Regions from separate parts of the Massilia sp. GER05 genome, predicted to be linked through region 2. Evidence: predicted binding sites of a transcription regulator. Region 2 holds the regulator's gene; the other holds the start of a gene.
The links. The regulator LexA, encoded in region 2, represses DNA repair genes until DNA is damaged. The targets are predictions, from matches to a motif close to ACTGTATNNNNATACAGT.
Positions count from the first base shown of each region.

Region 1: imuA (translesion DNA synthesis-associated protein ImuA) is a predicted target of LexA. The motif match lies at 2,919-2,936, and genes of this name have one in related genera.

Region 1 is NZ_CP178858.1:2,609,098-2,614,503, reverse strand. It holds gene ACL58G_RS11735 (hypothetical protein) at 1-444, shown strand, start outside; gene ACL58G_RS11730 (hypothetical protein) at 466-771, shown strand; gene ACL58G_RS11725 (Y-family DNA polymerase) at 786-2,261, opposite strand; gene imuA (translesion DNA synthesis-associated protein ImuA) at 2,191-2,901, opposite strand; gene ACL58G_RS11715 (hypothetical protein) at 3,161-3,967, opposite strand; gene ACL58G_RS11710 (hypothetical protein) at 4,022-4,582, opposite strand; gene ACL58G_RS11705 (porin) at 4,680-5,406, opposite strand, start outside.
Region 2 is NZ_CP178858.1:2,745,915-2,751,320, reverse strand. It holds gene ACL58G_RS12320 (replicative DNA helicase) at 1-1,285, opposite strand, end outside; gene rplI (50S ribosomal protein L9) at 1,467-1,919, opposite strand; gene rpsR (30S ribosomal protein S18) at 1,966-2,256, opposite strand; gene priB (primosomal replication protein N) at 2,313-2,603, opposite strand; gene rpsF (30S ribosomal protein S6) at 2,632-3,015, opposite strand; gene lexA (transcriptional repressor LexA) at 3,304-3,969, shown strand; gene ACL58G_RS12290 (SAM-dependent methyltransferase) at 4,025-4,660, opposite strand; gene ACL58G_RS12285 (hypothetical protein) at 4,821-5,054, shown strand; gene ACL58G_RS12280 (tetratricopeptide repeat protein) at 5,058-5,406, opposite strand, start outside.

The sequences.
Region 1 (5,406 bases), 140 kb from region 2:
GACATCCCCTCGCGCCTGTACCGCGGCTTCCGCATGCCGGACGGGCACCAGGTCACGCTGTTCGAACACGACATGTCCGCCGACGGCAGCCGCAGCTGGCGCGATCCGAAAGACGAGCCGGAACGCATCAATGGCCTGCCGGCCAGGCTCGTCATCCTGGAAACCTCGTCAGGCAAGGCGGTCTCGGTGCTGTCCTGGTTCGAAGGCCGGCGCGGCTACCAGCTGTGGGTCGATGCCAACGTCGTGCGCGTCCCGTTGCGCGACCGGTTGTTCGCACTGGCGGCGTCGCTGCCGCGCGCCGTGCCGGCCTGCCCCAACGAACCGCCGCGCCCACCGCTGCGCTTCGATGCGGACGGCAATCCTGTCGACGAGCCGATGCCCCAGGTACTGACGCAGGCGCAAATGGATGCGATGCTGGACAGCAGCAAGCGGCCTTGTAAATAACCTCAACCCCGATTCGACAATATGCCTTCCCCGATCCAAGACGACATCGCCCAGTCAATTCTGGCAAAGGAAAAACGCAAAGCGGACGCCAGGGCCGTGCTGAATCGGCCGGACTCGATCATTCCGACATGTCTTGTCACGGCGCTGCTTGTTGGTGTGGGCGTGTATCTGCAGAGCATCGACAAGTTCGAAGCGCCGGCATGGGTCGTCATACTGCTGATCGTGGGCGTGAGTTCTTCGTTTGCGACGACGATGGAATTGTGGAAGATGCGCCGCCGGCTCGACGCCATGATTCTTCTGCAAGACCAGCAGGCGTCCGACCGTTAGCATCACGTTCGTCTTCACCCGAACAACCCGTGCAAGAACCACTTCGGCCCATCCTCCCCCATGCCGATCCGCTCCCGATACACCCAGTACAACGTGTGATCGAGTCCCTCGGCGATGAAGTAGTCGCGCGTCTCCGGCCCATCCCACCAGCCGGCCTCGATACGCTCCGGATTCGACGCCATCCGCAGCGGTGAGCCATAGAACGGCCGGTGATCGCGCATCAGCAGCGCGATCGGCCGCGCCAGCAGCCATGTGGGACGCGGCAGGCTCAGGACGTCGGGCGGCAGTTGCGCGTTGCGGGCCTTGGCGCTGACTTTTTGCTGCACCGGCACCCAGACGTTGGCCTGTTCCGGGCGGTAGTCGGCCAGCGGCAGCGGTTGCAGGACGTTTTCCGGGCCCAGGCGCGCGGCCAGCAGTTCCAGCATGCGCATGCGGTCTTCCTCGCTGCCGCCCGGCTCGGGGAACAGCGACGCGTTCGGCGGCGCCATCGGCCGCACCTGCAGCGCTTCCAGCGCGAGGCCGATCACGGGCGCCTCCAGCGTCAGCCGGCCCAGGCGTTCCTTCAGCAGGCGCACGAGGTGCTCGTCGCGCCACGTCGGCTCGGCCAGCACGACCTCGACGCCGGTCGGCGGGCGCGCGACCCGGCCCCGCTCGTGCTCCAGCTGCAGGGTGATGCGCTCCACCGCCAGCTGGCGCGCACACAGCCACCCCGTCAGCTGCAGCAGCAGGCATTGCGCGCCCGCCAGCAGCAGGTCGGCGTCGTCGATGCGGTCGTACAGCTCCAGGCGCGCGCGGAAGGTTTCCGGCGGAGATATCCACTCGTACAGTTCCGGCACGAGGCCGTAGGCGGCGTCGAGCAGGTCGAGCAGCTCGCGGCCGCAGCGCCGCTGCAGGCCGGGGCGCGGCAGGCGGCGCAGGTCGCCCAGCGTGTGGCAGCCGATGCCGTCGAACCACGCGGCGTACGGCCGCGCCGGCGGCATCAGGAGTACCGCCAGCCGGTCGAGCCGGCGCAGCAGCGCTTCCATGCGCACGGCGCGGCCTGCATTCGCGCGCGCCAGCAGCCACGCGCCGCGCGCGGTGGGCGCGCACGCGAGCGAGGCCGTGAAGCCCAGCGCGCGCACGTTGGCGCGCACGCGCCGGCACAGCGCGCGGATGCCGCCGAACAGGCGCAGGCTCGCGCCCACGTCCATCAGCAGGGTCGATTCCTCCCCTTCCGCGACCTGCGGCGTGTACTGCAGCAGGGCCAGCGCCACCGCCTGGCGCGCGTCCGCCTCCAGCGCCGGCGCGCGCTCGTGGATGCGCGCGTCCGGCAGCAGCATCAGCACGCCGCCGCGGCGCATACCGGTGCGCACGCCGGCGTCCTGCGCGTATGGCGAGGCCACTAGCACGCGCTCCTGCTCGAGAACGACGCTGCCCGTGTCAGTGGACCAGCTCGGTGCGAACACTTCCAGCGGCAACCGGGGCAGGTGCAGTGCGATCCACAGGCGCATGGCGATTGGGCAGGTAAGAGGTCAAGGGAAGGAACAGCGTCGCGTCACGCTGCGGCCCGCGGCGTTTGACGAAACCGATCTCGATGCCGCCCGCCTGCGGCCGCAGGGACAGGCGCAGCGGCGCCGGCGAGGCGTCTTGCCCGGCCGCCAGCGGACGCATCATGAAGAACAGGGTTTCCCCCGCCTGCGCGGCCAGGTGCAGGCGGCGCAGGTTTTCGGCGCGGATATTGTTCTGCCAAAACAGCAGCGCCCCGCAACTGCCGCTGCGCAAGACCTGTTCCGCGGCCCACAACGCGTCCGCAGTGCGGGTCGCGCGCAGCCAGATCAGTTGCGAGGGCGGCACCCCGAGCGCGGCCATGGCCAGCGCCTGGGGCGGATGCGGCGGCTGCAGCAGCACGATGCTCCGCTGCGCCACCGCCGCCAGCGCGGGACGCAGCAGGCGCATCTCGCCGATGCCGGGCTGTTGCAGCAGCAGGTCGACGAGCGTGCCCGTCGGCCAACCGCCGCCCGGCAACTGGGCGGACAGCGTGGGATGGCCGGTATCGATGCAGCGCGTGTCGCTACGCGCCAGCTGCGAGGCAAGCCAGAGCGACGGATGCAAGGATTCCGGCGCTGCAGATATTGAACCTGAGCAATTCATGTATGATGCGAAGAAATACTGTATAAACATACAGTACTATTCTCATCAGGTTTTGGCAAGGTTAATCTTCTTGAATGTCAGGTTGTGAACAATGCTGAGACTTGGTTCTGTCTGGACGATAACTATTTGACGCAGGGAATCGTCGCCTGTCAAAGTTGCCACCTCGGCGCCCTCGCATCACACATGCCTTCACCTTGGGCGCCAAGCGACGCGCACTCTCGAGGTGATGTACTCTCGCCATCATGGCGAGAACAGGTTGTCATGAGTGGACTGGCGGCTCGCAGTCTGATTTTGAATGAAGTTCATAACTGCCTTTGGATTTCATGACGTTTTTGGTGGCCACTTGTACGATAATCGCCGCCGCTATTGAAGATATGAAAGAGAGCGCAAGACTGGCATGCACTAGGGCAACAGACAGAGTCAAGCAGAACGCCACAAACGAATAAAGCCCGGTTACCATGCCACGGAGCAAAGAGACTGCAAATGCAGCGCCCTGCGTTTTATGTGAAAACGCCGCCAAAACAATTGCCAGGATTGGAAAAACTGCGAGCAGGCCACTCCATGACGCACCAAGTGAGGAAGAAAACGTGGTGACAAGCACAGTCAAAATTGCGCCGGCAATCATGCGAAAAATTATTTCAGAAGCACGAATGGAATTCGAACTGACTTGTCGGGATATCTTTGGAAAGGCGCGGGACGCGGCAACCAATGTGGAAAGCGCGATCACCAATGCAGATAATATTGACGATGGAATAAACGACAAAATCAAAGCAGCCACCGACCATGCAAACAGCCCGCAAAACAAGGAGGGCAAGCAACGGAATCGTATGCATGCATGAGCATAGGTAATACTGAACGACACAGATGCGAATACCGCCGATAACGAAGCGGTTGCAGCGACCGCAGCGAAGCTCGCATCATTCTCAAGAGCCAAAATAAACAGGATTGGCCCAGTAACAACAGGCAGCCCAGCGAGCCATCCCGCAACGTTGGCTCCCCACCGTTTTCCGGCAAAGGTAATAAACGCAAGAAACGCTGGTACGAGAAAAAGTTTTATAGTGAGCATGCCTGATTAAAGAATCGGATGATGAGGACGGAGCGCGTCCTCTCGATGGAAGACTCAGGTGCCGATGGCGTGGCGCTCGAGATGCTGAACAACGGGATCCAGCTCAGGCAGCGGCGGCGCGAATTCGCAAGCCTGCGCGGCCGAAGTCCAAGGGTAGCCCGCGCGCTGGAGCCACGGAAATACCAGACTGGCCGTGCTCGGCGGAAGCACCACCATGGCATGGATGGAAATCACGAGCGCGCTGGCCAAACGCGGCGATCCGGAACTGAACGTCCAGTCGTAGGCGCCGCATCCGACGCGGGTGTTCTTCGTGTCCTTCTCTGTCATTCCGACGAGCCACGCGCAGCAGAAAGCATCGGCAGCTTCCGGTGGGCGCGCCAGATAGAAAGAGTAGATGTTCTCGTAGGTCTTGTTGAACTGCGTGACCAGCGTATCGGCGATGGCGCCGCGCCCTTGCGTGACTGTCGGGAACGTGATGTTGCTGCAACTATTGTCGATGTGGAGCGATGCATCGGATGTGAAAACGCGGTCCAGCAAACAGGGGCGATTTTCATCCTTGGCATGAAAGTAGTTTCGCAGGACGACTTCGGGCGTAAGCAAGGGAGAAGGAGACATGGTGCATCCGGTATGATGGAAATACATGCTGCATGGTCATACAGCATGCATTTCCATCGGGTTTTGGCAAGCTTAATCGTCTTGAATGCCTACGCAATCAAAACGCATGCCGTATCCCCACATCGACCGCCCCGTTCCCCGATCCCCCTTCGATGGCGCTGCCCACCGTATAGCTGGCGCCATGCCGGTTCACGATGTGCGAGATCGAGGTGTACAGCTCGGTCCGGCGCGACAGCGCATAGCGGTAGCCCAGCGCATACTGGCTCGCATCCTGGTCGAGCGCGCCGCGGTCGTCCTTGTGGATCCACGACACCATCCACGTGTGCGGGCCGGACGGGATCGTCGCGCCGAGCAGCACGTCGCGGCTGTCGCTCGATGCGACCGGCGTGACGGGCCGGCCGTACGGGTTCGCCGTGTTGCGCAGCAGGGAACTGTTCAGGCCCTTGTCGACGCCGTACGCGACGTGCGCCTTCACGACGCCGAAGTCGTAGACCGCGGCCAGCACCGTGTTCTTCGCGCTGCCCGCATTTTTGATTGCCGCGGTGTCGTTGTTGCGGTTGTGGTAGCCGAGCCGCACGCGCAGCGGGCCGCTGGTGTAGTCGAGCGCACCGCCGAACTGCCGGCCGGCTGCACTGTCTCCCGTCACCTCGCCGGCGCCATACACCAGTTCCGCGCTCACGCCGCCGATGGCGGGCGATACGTATTTCAGCGAGTTGTCCATGCGGCTGGCCGAGTTGCCGGTCGGGGCCATCAGGTTCTTCGAATCGCCCGCGTAGCCGGATGCGAACGGATCGGCCATCACCACCGTCAGGTATTGCGGCGTG
Region 2 (5,406 bases):
GTTTGCCGATAATGATCTCGGCAGTGCCTTTGTCGGGCGAGTCCGGGTTGTAAACTTCGTCACGATACAGGAAGATGATCACGTCCGCATCCTGTTCGATAGCGCCCGATTCGCGCAGGTCGGACATCACGGGACGCTTGTTGGGGCGTTGTTCCAGCGAGCGATTCAGCTGTGACAGCGCGATCACCGGGCATCCCAGCTCCTTCGCCAGGCCCTTCAGGCTACGCGAGATCTCCGAGATCTCGGACGCGCGGTTGTCGCCCGGCTTGGAACCCTGCATCAGCTGCAGGTAGTCGACGATGATCAGGCCCAGCTTGCCGCACTGGCGGGCCAGGCGGCGCGCGCGGGCGCGCATCTCGATCGGGTTCAGCGCCGGCGTTTCGTCGATGAAGATCTGCGCATCGTTCATCTTCTGGATCGCGTGCGTCAGGCGCGGCCAATCCTCGTCCAGCAGCTTGCCGGTACGCAGGCGGTGCTGGTCGAGCTGGCCGATGGAGCCGAGCATACGCATCGCCAGCTGCACGCCGCCCATCTCCATCGAGAAGATCGCGACCGGCAGGCCGGCATCGACGGCCACGCTTTCGCCGATGTTGACGGAGAACGCGGTCTTGCCCATCGACGGACGGCCGGCGACGATGACGAGGTCGCCCGGCTGCAGGCCGGACGTCATCTTGTCGAGATCGGTGAAGCCCGTCGGGACGCCGGTGATCTCGCCCTGGTTGTCGCGGCTGTACAGCTCGTCCACGCGCTCGACCACCTGGGTCAGCAGCGGCTGGACGGGCAGCCAGCCCTGGGCGCCGCGGGCGCCCTGCTCGGCGATCGCGAAGATGCGCGATTCCGCCTCGTCGAGGATCTGCTTGACCTCGGCACCTTGCGGATTGAAGGCCTTGCCGGACACCTCGTCGGCGACGGTGATCAACTGACGCAACACGCCGCGATCGCGGACGATCTCGGCATAACGGCGGATGTTGGCGGCGGATGGCGTGTTCTGCGCCATCGCATTCAGGTACTGGAGGCCGCCGACGTCCTCGGCCTTGCCGAGCTGGACGAGCGCCTCGTACACCGTGATCACGTCGGCAGGCTTGCCGGCATTGATCAGGCGGACCATCTGTTCGAAGATGATCCGGTGGTCGTAGCGGTAAAAATCCTCCGCATGCATGAAGTCGGCAATGCGGTCCCACGCCGCGTTATCGCGCAGCAGGCCGCCAATGACGGACTGTTCTGCTTCGATGGAATGCGGGGGGATGCGGAGCGACTCGATCTGCGGGTCTGCTGAGGTGTTCATGGCCGGCATTATACCCGTTCCCGATCAGGCGCTGAAATCATTGGTGAGTTTCCAAAAACGAATTTTTTTTGCTGTTGCAAAAAAAAACGTCCCCGCAGAGGCGGGGACCCAAGCTTTGCATCCGAAGTCGCAACTTGGGTCCCCGCCTGCGCGGGGACGACGGTATTACTTGAAACTCTTATCAGGCGGCTTCGCCCACGACAGCGATGGTGATTTCCACCACGACGTCGGTGTGCAGAGCGACCGACACCGGGTGCTCGCCGGTGGTCTTCAGCGGACCGGTCGGCATGCGCACTTGTGCCTTTTCGACGGCGAAACCTTGCTTGGTCAGGGCTTCAGCGATGTCGAAGTTGGTCACGGAACCGAACAGACGACCGTCGACGCCGGCTTTCTGGGCGATGGTGACGGTCATGCCGTTCAGCTTGTCGCCCTGGCCTTGAGCGGCAGCCAGTTTCTCGGCAGCTGCTTTTTCCAGTTCGGCGCGCTTGACTTCGAATTCAGCCACGGCAGCTTGCGTTGCACGACGGGCCATTTTTTGCGGGATCAGGAAGTTACGGGCGTAACCGTCCTTGACCTTGACGACGTCGCCCAGGTTGCCGACGTTGACGACTTTTTCCAGCAGGATAACTTGCATTTTATTCTCCAGTAATCTGACTATGCTTCGATGTCGTAACCGACGATTAAGCGTTGTGCAGGTCGGTGTACGGCAGCAGAGCCAGGTAACGGGCGCGCTTGATGGCGGTGTCCACTTGACGCTGGTAGTGAGCCTTGGTGCCGGTGAGGCGTGCCGGCATGATCTTGCCGTTTTCCTGGACGAAATCCTTCAGGGTGTCGACGTCTTTGTAGTCAACCTGTTCCACGCCTGCAGCGGTGAAGCGGCAGAATTTCTTGCGCTTGAACAGCGGGTTCTGCTGTTTGCGCTTCTCTTTGAGCTTAGCTTTGTTTTTGTCGAACTTTTTACCGAATGCCATTTTGAGGCTCCTGTATCTATCTATAAACGTGCCCGCAACCCGCAGTTTCTTACTGCTTATGCGGCACTGAAATCAATGATGTGAAACACCAAGCTTTTGCTGTGACGACTTTTCCTGGCCAAGAATCCCGTGAAGCGGTACATCGCACCCAACTCGGCGTTGGCAAATCGTCCCGAAATCTCGCCCGCGGCAACCGCGGAAATCTCGAATTCGACCTGCCTGTCCATCCTCGCCTCCGTCTGCGTCGATCCGTGTTGCAGGATGCCGCCCACGATGGGGATGCCGGCCGGGGTGTAGCGCAGGACGTCGCGTTCCAGGATGCTTGCGACCAGGGACAGCTCGTTCACGTATTACAGCTCGGTGCTCCCGCGAGATTTAGGCTGCGGCGGCCGGAGCGGCGGCCTGCTCGGCGCGGTGGCTCTTGGCTGCGTCTTCGCGCTGGACCGACTTCATCATCGGCGACGGTGCGGTTTCAGCTTTCTTCATCTTCACGGTCAGGTGACGCAGCACGGCATCATTGAATTTGAATGCGGTTTCCAGCTCGACCAGGGTCTCGTTGTCGCACTCGATGTTCAGGCAGATGTAGTGTGCCTTCGGCAGCTTCTGGATCTGGTAAGCCATTTGACGACGGCCCCAATCTTCGACGCGGTGGATGTTGCCGCCGCGCGAGGTGACCGTAGTCTTGTAGCGTTCGATCATCGCCGGGACCTGCTCGCTCTGGTCCGGGTGGACGATAAACACGATTTCATAATGACGCATGAAACACTCCTTAAGGACGTTTAAACAAATGCCCACCTCGGCGTCAAGACGAGTGTGGGAAGGGAAAGCCCAACATTATAACAGCAAAACCGTCAAGTGCTCAATGGGACTGTGCACGTGCGCCGCGTACCGCACCGCAAATGGTTATGGACGTGCGCTGCGTGCCGCACCTCAAAAGGTTGTGGACGTGCGCTGCGTACCGCAGCGCAAAAAAAACTTGAAATCCCCTTGCGCGTGGCGCAATACTGTACAAAAATACAGTCTGACCCCGTACCAACGAAGACGAACATGCTTAAGCTCACCGCACGGCAAGAACAGATCCTCAACCTGATCAAGGAAGCCATCGACAACACCGGCTTCCCGCCGACCCGCGCCGAAATCGCCCAGGAGCTTGGCTTCCGCTCGGCCAATGCCGCCGAGGAACACCTGCAGGCCCTGGCCCGTAAAGGCGCGATCGAAATTTCCCCGGGTACCTCGCGCGGTATCCGCCTCGTCGGCCAGTCCGTCGAATCCAAGGCCGCCGCTGCGGCCGCAGTGCCTGCCTTCGTGCCGCCGATTCCGCCGAACCTGATGTCGCTGCCGCTCGTCGGCCGCGTCGCGGCGGGTTCGCCCATCCTCGCCCAGGAACACGTCGAAGCGACCTATTCGGTCGATCCGGCCATGTTCTCGAGCAAGCCCGACTTCCTGTTGAAGGTCAAGGGCTGGTCGATGCGCGACGCCGGCATCTGCGACGGCGACTTCCTCGCCGTCAAGAAGGTCGACAACGCGAAGAATGGCCAGATCGTCGTCGCCCGCATCGGCGACGAAGTGACGGTCAAGCGCTACCGCAAGACCGGTTCCACGATCGAACTGTTGCCGGAGAATCCGGACTTTTCCGTGATTACCGTCGATCCGAGGACCGACGAGTTCGCACTGGAAGGCCTGGCGGTCGGACTCTTGCGGTCCTGGCACTAACCTCCCACCTGCACACAGGCCCGCGTCATGCGGGCCTCGTCGTTTTATCGTGCGCTCAGCGCGGATAGACGAAACCGGTACGGATATCCGTCGGCAGCAGCCGGCTGCCGTCACGCACCATCAGGCGCTGCGGCGGCTCGTCGCCGGCCAGGGCGCGCCAGATGACAGGTAGCCCCTCCCCTTTGCGCAACAGCTCGTCGCTGCGTTCGAATACATTGGAACAACCCGTGGCCGCGAGCAGGGCCTGCACGATGGTCACTTTCCACGCGTCGACACCGGCAGCGTTGAACTGGCACACCAGGTAACCGCCGGTCCCGCCATAGCTGTGCACCAGCAGCCCCGGCAGGCCGTCTTTTTCGCCATCGATCACCAGGGTCAGGGCTTGCGGATCGGCGTTGCGCACGGCGACGGCGCGCCGCGCGACCGCGGCCTGCACGCGCCGTTTCATCATGGCGTGATCGACCGGCTCGTCCTCGCGCAGGGTCCAGACGCGGGCCGCGATCTGCGACTTGGCGTTATAGGCCGCGCGCGCCAGAAACTGGCGTGCCGACGACTGCACGATTGCAGTGACGCCGGGTTTGCCGCGCTCCTGGGGCCGTCCCTCGACTTTCTCGATGGCGGACAAATAAATCCATGGATCGCCGGACAGCAGGCTTTTTTCCTTGCCCTGTTTGATGGTGATGATGAGCATATGCAGGCTTCGTTTTCAGGAGCCGCATGATACAGCAAGGCGTTATCACCCGGGTTATGCGTACGCCTCATGTCGATTAGTTGCAAACAACGGCGACAGAGTTGCGGCTTCGACAAGGCTCCCCTACACCGCCTCGCAACCTGACATCGGGATCCTTACCATGTTTTCCAGCACTGTTCTGACGCGCTGCCCGGCCGCCATCAGCCTGGACGGCCTGGCACCGCTGGTCACATGGCGCGCCGCATGCGCCGAACGAGCGCCGACGGGTGCCGGCAACGTCACGGCGCTCGGCCAGGGCAAGCGCACGACCGCGAAAGGCGAGCAAGGCGTGCTCTTCCAGGAGAAGTCCGGCCCCGGCCTGCCGAACCGCGGCCATTTCACATGCGGCCGCTAGACATCACTTGTCGTTATCCGGCGGCGGCGCGTTCTTGACCATCTCGTTGTGTTCCTTGACATAGGCTTCCGTGCCCGCGCGCCAGGCGTCGAAGTCCGCCACGACCATCCTGCCGGCCACCTTGGTGTCTTCCGCCAGCCGATCGCCGACTTCCTTCAGGTGCGCGTTCGCCTTCTCCGTCTCATCCTTCGTCATCAGCTTCGCGATGTCTTCCGGGATGCGTTTCGCCAGCGGCAGGGAGGCGTTCAGCTGCTTCACCCAGCGGTTGTGGCACGCTTCCCAATCCTTCATCTTGCCGCTGTAATAATCGATTTCCTCGTTGACCTTGGACATGACCGGGAAGCGCGGCGCC